DNA from 2 places in the Paenibacillus sp. FSL K6-2441 genome. Region 2 is predicted to be linked to the other one. Evidence: predicted binding sites of a transcription regulator. Region 2 holds the regulator's gene; the other holds the start of a gene.
The links. Region 2 encodes NrdR, which represses ribonucleotide reductase genes. Its sites were predicted from a motif close to AACACNATATATNGTGTT; they were not measured.

Region 1: a site for NrdR is predicted at 1,786-1,803, ahead of NSQ80_RS07915 (adenosylcobalamin-dependent ribonucleoside-diphosphate reductase). Genes of this name have one in related genera too.

Annotation. Positions count from the first base shown of each region.
Region 1 is NZ_CP150174.1:1,770,399-1,773,813, forward strand. It holds gene NSQ80_RS07905 (SNF2-related protein) at 1-233, opposite strand, end outside; gene NSQ80_RS07910 (2,3-butanediol dehydrogenase) at 449-1,495, opposite strand; gene NSQ80_RS07915 (adenosylcobalamin-dependent ribonucleoside-diphosphate reductase) at 1,978-3,415, shown strand, end outside.
Region 2 is NZ_CP150174.1:1,601,918-1,605,332, forward strand. It holds gene mutM (DNA-formamidopyrimidine glycosylase) at 1-214, shown strand, start outside; gene coaE (dephospho-CoA kinase) at 254-850, shown strand; gene NSQ80_RS07015 (lytic transglycosylase domain-containing protein) at 847-1,410, shown strand; gene NSQ80_RS07020 (alpha/beta-type small acid-soluble spore protein) at 1,484-1,705, opposite strand; gene nrdR (transcriptional regulator NrdR) at 1,843-2,313, shown strand; gene NSQ80_RS07030 (phosphate ABC transporter substrate-binding protein) at 2,494-3,415, shown strand, end outside.

The DNA.
Region 1 (3,415 bases), 170 kb from region 2:
GTGACGTTATTGAGATGCTTTAGGCACTGCATCTCCTCAAAGCTTGTGACAAGCGAAGCGGATTCGGCCTCAAGGGCAAGGTTAAACAGCTTCCAATCGTCCCAGGGACCGCCCTTTTGATGCCGGGTCTCCAGTTCGTTGAACCAGCTCCGGTCGAAGTCGATGGGAATCGGGGCGAGCAAGTCTGGCGACGCGGCCGGGTGGGGGGAAGGGCCGGAGGGATGTGGATTCATAGTGTAAAACCTCCCTTTCGGTACGTATTTGTCGGCTCGATTACGGAGAGAAAAGATCCGAATCTGGCAGATCTTGTGCTTAAATTGCAGACGTAGGTGTAGTATGGACGAAAAGGAAGGAGTTCATAACCTTGTAAGAGCAAGAGGGTGGTTTATCTCATTAAAAAAAAGCCGGCCGGGGATCATCTCCCTGACCGGCGATTGCTTGATCTATTTTACTCCGCTTTCACCAAGATTTTGATTTGATTCCGCTCTTTGAGGAGTCCTTCAAAGCCTTCATCGATGGCTTGATCCAGCTTAATGCGCTTCGTCACCAGCTTGTCCGCCGAGAAGTAGCCTTGAGCCATCAAGCTGATCACCGCCGGGAAGACGTCGCGGTAGCCGATAATGCCGCTTACGGTACGTTCCTTCATGACGATGTTTTGCGGATGGAGGGAGGCTTCCTTCTCGAAAATGCTGACGATCATCGTTTCACCGCCGATTTTGGTGGATAGGATCGCCTGGGTTAGCACGGGAGAAACCCCTGTCACTTCATAGGCTACGTCCACACCGCCTTGCGTGCGCTTGTGAATTTCTTCGACGGCATCGTATTCTTTCGGATCGATGACGATGGCGCCGAGCTCGGCAGCCTTCTGCTTCCGTTCCTCAGACAGCTCGACCGCATAGATTTCCGAAGCCCCTGAAGCCTTCAGTGCTTCGATCACCAGCAGACCGATCGGTCCGGTTCCAAAGACAGCTGCTTTGTCGCCCACTTTAAATTTACTGGAGCGGACTGCATGAAGTGCTACAGCGGATGGCTCAACCAGGGCGCCTTGCTCGAAGGATACCGAATCCGGGATTTTATGTAGCATTTGTTCCGGTACGTTGGCATATTCGGAGAATCCGCCGCCTCCGCCCGCCAGGCCGAAGAAGCCCATTTTATCGCAAAGATTGTATTTCCCTTGCTTACAAGCCTCGCAGGTTCCGCAGGCATAGATCGGTTCAACCACGACGCGATCGCCGACGGCCACGCGGGTGACGCCTTCGCCAACTTCAACCACTTGTCCGGAAAATTCATGTCCCATGACGATCGGCGCTTTATCTCCGCTTAACGGGTGGGTTTCCAGAGGGATAAAAATCGGGCCGGCTACATATTCGTGCAGATCACTGCCGCAAATCCCGCACCATTCCACCTTGATTTTCGCTTTGCCCGGTTCCGCTTTTGGCTCCTCGATGTTCTCCAGTCTTAGGTCCTTGACGCCATGCCATCTTAAAGCTTTCACTTGAACTCATCTCCTCGTAAGTTATGAACCTCAATTTCTAGTTTACTCCTTTTTGGGGGCAGGATTCCCATTGATTTGTTAAAATTGTGTTAATTCAAATCTAATAAAACTTAGGAGATGCTTCCCTGGTTTCTTGGAAATGGTTACAAAGCGGTTTTATAGTTTTGAGTCTGAAAAATAGAGAGAATTGAAGGAAACAGGGGGTTGGGCGAGATGTATTCGGATTAAAGCCTAAAATTTCACCCTGAACTGCTATGACAACGAGATATTGTATAGTATAATGGTATTCGCACACAATATATTGTGATTCATACATATGATATTACCGTTTACAGGGTGTGTGCCGCGGTGATCAAGCGGGCGATTTCCGGCTTGATACAGCGTTTTTTTCGTTTTTTTGCCTAATTTCGACTTTAGGAATCGAGGCGAATGACTGATTAATTAAAGGATACTCTGAATCAATTTTTAGGAGGGTGTTTTCTTTGAAAACTGTGCAAAAACAGCGCCTTGAGGGGCTAAGTGAGAAAATCTTCTTGGACCGGTACGCCTGGAAGGACGCGGATCCTAGCCACGCCAAAGTGGGCGATGTCGTACTCGTTCTGACGAAGGACGACCCAAAATTCCCGACGAAGGAAGTAGGGGAGGTTGTTGCCCGTGACGGCCGTAAGGTTACGGTGAAGACCCGCCGGGGCGATCTGGTGGAGACCGACGTCGAGAAGCTGACCCTCAATATCGAGAAAACGCCTGAAGAAATGTGGGACCGTCTGGCCAAAGCGATGGCTTCGGTTGAGGAAACGCCGGAGAAGCAGAAGGAATGGGAAGAGAAATTCCGTTATATTCTGGATGATTGGAAGCTTGTTCCGGGCGGACGGATTGCGGCTGGTGCCGGTGCCAGTGATGAGTTAACTTTGTTCAACTGTTATGTTATTCCTTCGCCGAAGGACAGCCGGGGCGGCATCATGGAGACGCTGTCCGAAATGACCGAGATCATGGCTCGCGGCGGCGGCGTAGGCATTAACTTGAGCTCCCTGCGTCCACGTCGTGCGATCGTTCGTGGCGTTAATGGCTCTTCCAGCGGTGCTGTATCTTGGGGCGGCTTGTTCAGCTACACAACCGGCCTGATCGAGCAAGGCGGCAGTCGTCGCGGTGCGCTGATGCTGATGATCAACGACTGGCATCCGGACGTGCTGGACTTCATCACTGTTAAACAGACGATGGGCCAAGTGACCAACGCGAACTTGTCGGTTTGCGTCAGCAATGCTTTTATGAAAGCTGTAAAAGAAGACCTCGATTGGGATCTGGTATTCCCGGATACAACTTACGAGGATTACAACGAGGTGTGGGACGGCGATCTCGATAAATGGAAAGCCGATGGACGTAAAGTGATCCACTACCGTACCGTCAAAGCGCGTGAGATCTGGCATACGATCATCGAATCGGCTTGGAAATCCGCTGAGCCGGGCGTGGTCTTCATGGAATACTACAACCAAATGTCCAACAGCTGGTACTTTAACCCGATCATCTGTACGAATCCGTGCGGTGAGCAAGGGCTGCCGGGCTGGGGCGTATGTAACCTGTCGGCGATGAACTTGTCCAAGTTCTACGATGAAGAGAAGCACGATGTGGCATGGGATGAACTGGCGACAACTACGCGTTATTCAGTTCGTTTCTTGGACAACGTCATCAACAAGACACCTTATCATTTTGAAGAAAACGAGAAGAACCAGAAGAAAGAGCGCCGCGTTGGCCTTGGAACGATGGGTCTGGCCGAGCTGATGATCAAGCTGAACATCCGTTACGGCAGCCCGGAATCGCTGGAATTCCTCGATAAATTGTATGGCTTTATTGCGAAGGAAGCTTACCTGGCCTCTGCAGATATCGCAGAAGAGAAAGGATCCTTCCCGGCATTTGAAGCAGATA
Region 2 (3,415 bases):
CTCCATCAAATCGTACGTGAACGGGCAAGGTGAAATGGGGATGTTTCAACATTCCTTGCGGATGTACGGCCGCCAAGGTGAGCCTTGTCTGAACTGCGGACAGCCGGTGATGAAGACCGTTGTAGGGGGGCGGGGCACGCATTTTTGCCCGAATTGTCAGCCGCCTTATCGGACAAGCGGGTCTGCACGCGCCAAGCAACGGCTAACGAGATAGAACGAGGCTCCAAGTTATGAGTGTGAGGTGGATAGGGTTATGAACATCGGACTGACCGGAGGCATTGCGACCGGGAAAAGCACGGTTTCCCGATTGTTGGCCGAGCGTGGGGCCGCCATCATCGATGCGGATGTGATCGCCAGGGAGATTATGGAGCCGGGCCATCCGGTATTGGCCGCCGTTAGCGAACGATTTGGCCCGGGCGTGCTGCACCCCGATGGAACGCTGAATCGCAAGAAGCTAGGCGAGATCGTCTTCTCGAATCCGGAGGAGCGTAAGGCGCTGGAGGCACTAACGCATCCGGCGATCCGCGCTGAAATGAAGCGGCGCATGGAAGAGCTGGAAGCAGCGGATCCTCACAGATTGGTGGTGGCGGATATCCCGCTGCTTTATGAATCGGGTCTTGATCCGTTATACGATCAAATTATGGTTGTCTACGTCCCCCGCGAGGTACAGTTAACCCGGTTGATGTTGAGGGACGGGTTATCGAAGGAGGCGGCCGAGCAGCGGATCAGCGCCCAGATGGATATCGAAATCAAGAAAGAGAGGGCGGATATTTTGATTGATAACAGCGGTGGACTTGAGGAAACGAAGCGGCAGATAGATGACTTTTGGCGGGATCAGGGACTACGATGAGGTGGCTTCGCAAAAAAAGAGTCTTGCTTCTGTTGTTTATCGGTTTCATCATCCTCATCTTTTTTAATTCGGCATGGCTTTCGTTGTTTTACCCGATTTATTATAAAGAAGAAATCCGGCGGCATGCCAAGAACAACGGCCTGGATCCGTTTATTGTTGCAGCGATCATTAAGGTGGAGACGAACTACAAATCGGGCGTGGAGTCCCGGAAAGGCGCGCTCGGAATTATGCAGATCATGCCCGATACGGCGGAGTGGGTGATTTCCAAAGCGAAGTTGCCCAATACAACGCTGGAAGACATCCGCAACGAGACGGAAACGAATATCCAGATCGGCACCTGGTATCTGAGATCGCTCTCCCAGCAATTTGACGGTAACACCATCGCCATGATCGCAGCGTATAATGCCGGACCAACCAATGTGAAAAATTGGCTGAAGAGCGGGAGATGGGACGGACGACTGGAGACGGTGCAAAATATTCCTTTTGGCGAGACCCGGCATTACGTCCAGCGGGTATCCCACTATTACAAACAATATTTAAAGATATATGATGATTTTTAAGGGGGCCTAAGGTTATAACAAAAGAAAGCATTGACCGACCTTACGCCAGCCAATGCTCTCTTCAGTTGATCGGTTATTTGAATTGACCTGCCAGCTGTTGTTCAGCCAGGGTCACCAGACGTTTCGTGATGAAACCACCGATCGAACCGTTTTCGTAAGAAGTCAGGTTACCAGCATATCCGTCTTGTGGGAAAGAGATGCCAAGCTCCTGAGCGATTTCATATTTCATTTGATCCAAAGCTCCGGATGCTTGTCTAACCACCAGGTTGTTCGAAGAGTTATTATTTTGGGCCATGATTTGTTCACCTCCTTGTGGTTGGTAACAGTATTATGTGCTGGACTAGGAATTTCAATCACATGAATTTGCAGTAATTTATTGCCATCCGGTGAGACAGGCCGTGATGACGTCATTTAGAGGGGAGGTGTTCTAGTTTGAAATGTCCTTATTGCGACTATTTAGGCACCAAAGTGCTTGATTCGAGACCGGCGAACGAGAACCGTTCGATCCGCCGCCGGCGTGAATGCGAGAAATGCAACCGGCGGTTTACAACGTTTGAAATGGTGGAAGAAGTGCCGTTGATTGTGATCAAAAAGGATGGAAGCCGCGAGGAATTCAGCCGGGAGAAAATGCTGCGAGGTCTGATTCGAGCCTGCGAGAAACGTCCGGTTTCCGTCGAACAGCTGGAATCCATCGTATCCGAAGTGGAACGTTCCTTGCGCCACTCGGCGAACGCCGAGGTAGAGAGCCGGCAAATCGGCGAATTGGTGATGGAGCAGCTCTATCCGGTGGACGAGGTTGCATATGTACGGTTTGCTTCGGTTTATCGTCAATTTAAAGATATCAACATGTTTATGAAAGAACTCAAAGGCCTGCTGTCCAAAAATACAGGGGTCACGGAATAGTTCACTTCTCAAGCACTCTTCGCCGGCCGGCGCGGGAGTGTTTTTTTATTTTTTGCATAGAATAAACCTAAAGACTAAGGTGCCCTCTTATTTTACACAAAGTTTACAAAACGAGAACACAGCATTGATCTTCGCTTTCTATAATCAAACTGTAAATCAATTAAGGGGGAAACCTAAACAATGAAAAAGAGTATGTTATTGATTTTGACTTTGGTGCTGAGCTTCGCGCTGGCAGCATGCGGTCAAAACAACGCGGCACCAAACAACACGGCCGGCACCAACGGAAGCACTGCGGATGAAGCATCCGCGAGCAACGGGGGTAATGCAGCGACATCGGAACTTTCCGGGTCGATCTTGGCTGTAGGTTCCTCGGCTTTACAACCTTTGGTAGACCAAGTTTCGAAAAAATTCATGGATCAGAATCCGAATGTTTCTATACAAGTTCAAGGCGGCGGAAGCGGCACCGGGTTGACGCAGGTTTCCGGAGGCCAAGCGGACATCGGGAACTCCGACGTCTTCGCAGAAGAGAAGCTGGATGCGGCTCAAGCTGGTGAACTGGTTGACCACCAAGTTGCTGTCGTCGCGATGGCAGCTGTCGTTAACCCGGACATCACTGTCGACAATTTGACAAAAGACCAACTGGTCCAAATTTTCACGGGTAAAATCACAAATTGGAAAGATCTTGGCGGTCCGGACCAAGCGATTCAAATCGTAAACCGTCCGTCGAGCTCCGGGACTCGCGCCACATTTGAGAAATACGCGTTGGGTACGAAAACGGAGGACCTGCAAGGTTCGATCCAAGAAGATTCCTCCGGTACGGTAAAGAAACTGGTTGGCGAAACGCCGGGGGCGATCGGATATCTGGCCTTGTCCTACCTTGACGATACGGTCAAAGCTGTGAAGTACGAAGGCGTGGACGCAACGGAAGAAAACGTAGCAAACGGAACTTATCCGGTATGGGCTTATGAGCACATGTATACGAAAGGCGAGCCAAACGATGTCGTGAAAGCCTTCTTGGACTACATGGTTTCCTCGGATGTTCAAGGCGACAACGGCGACGTAGTAGAGCTTGGCTATATTCCGATCAGCAAAATGCAAGTGG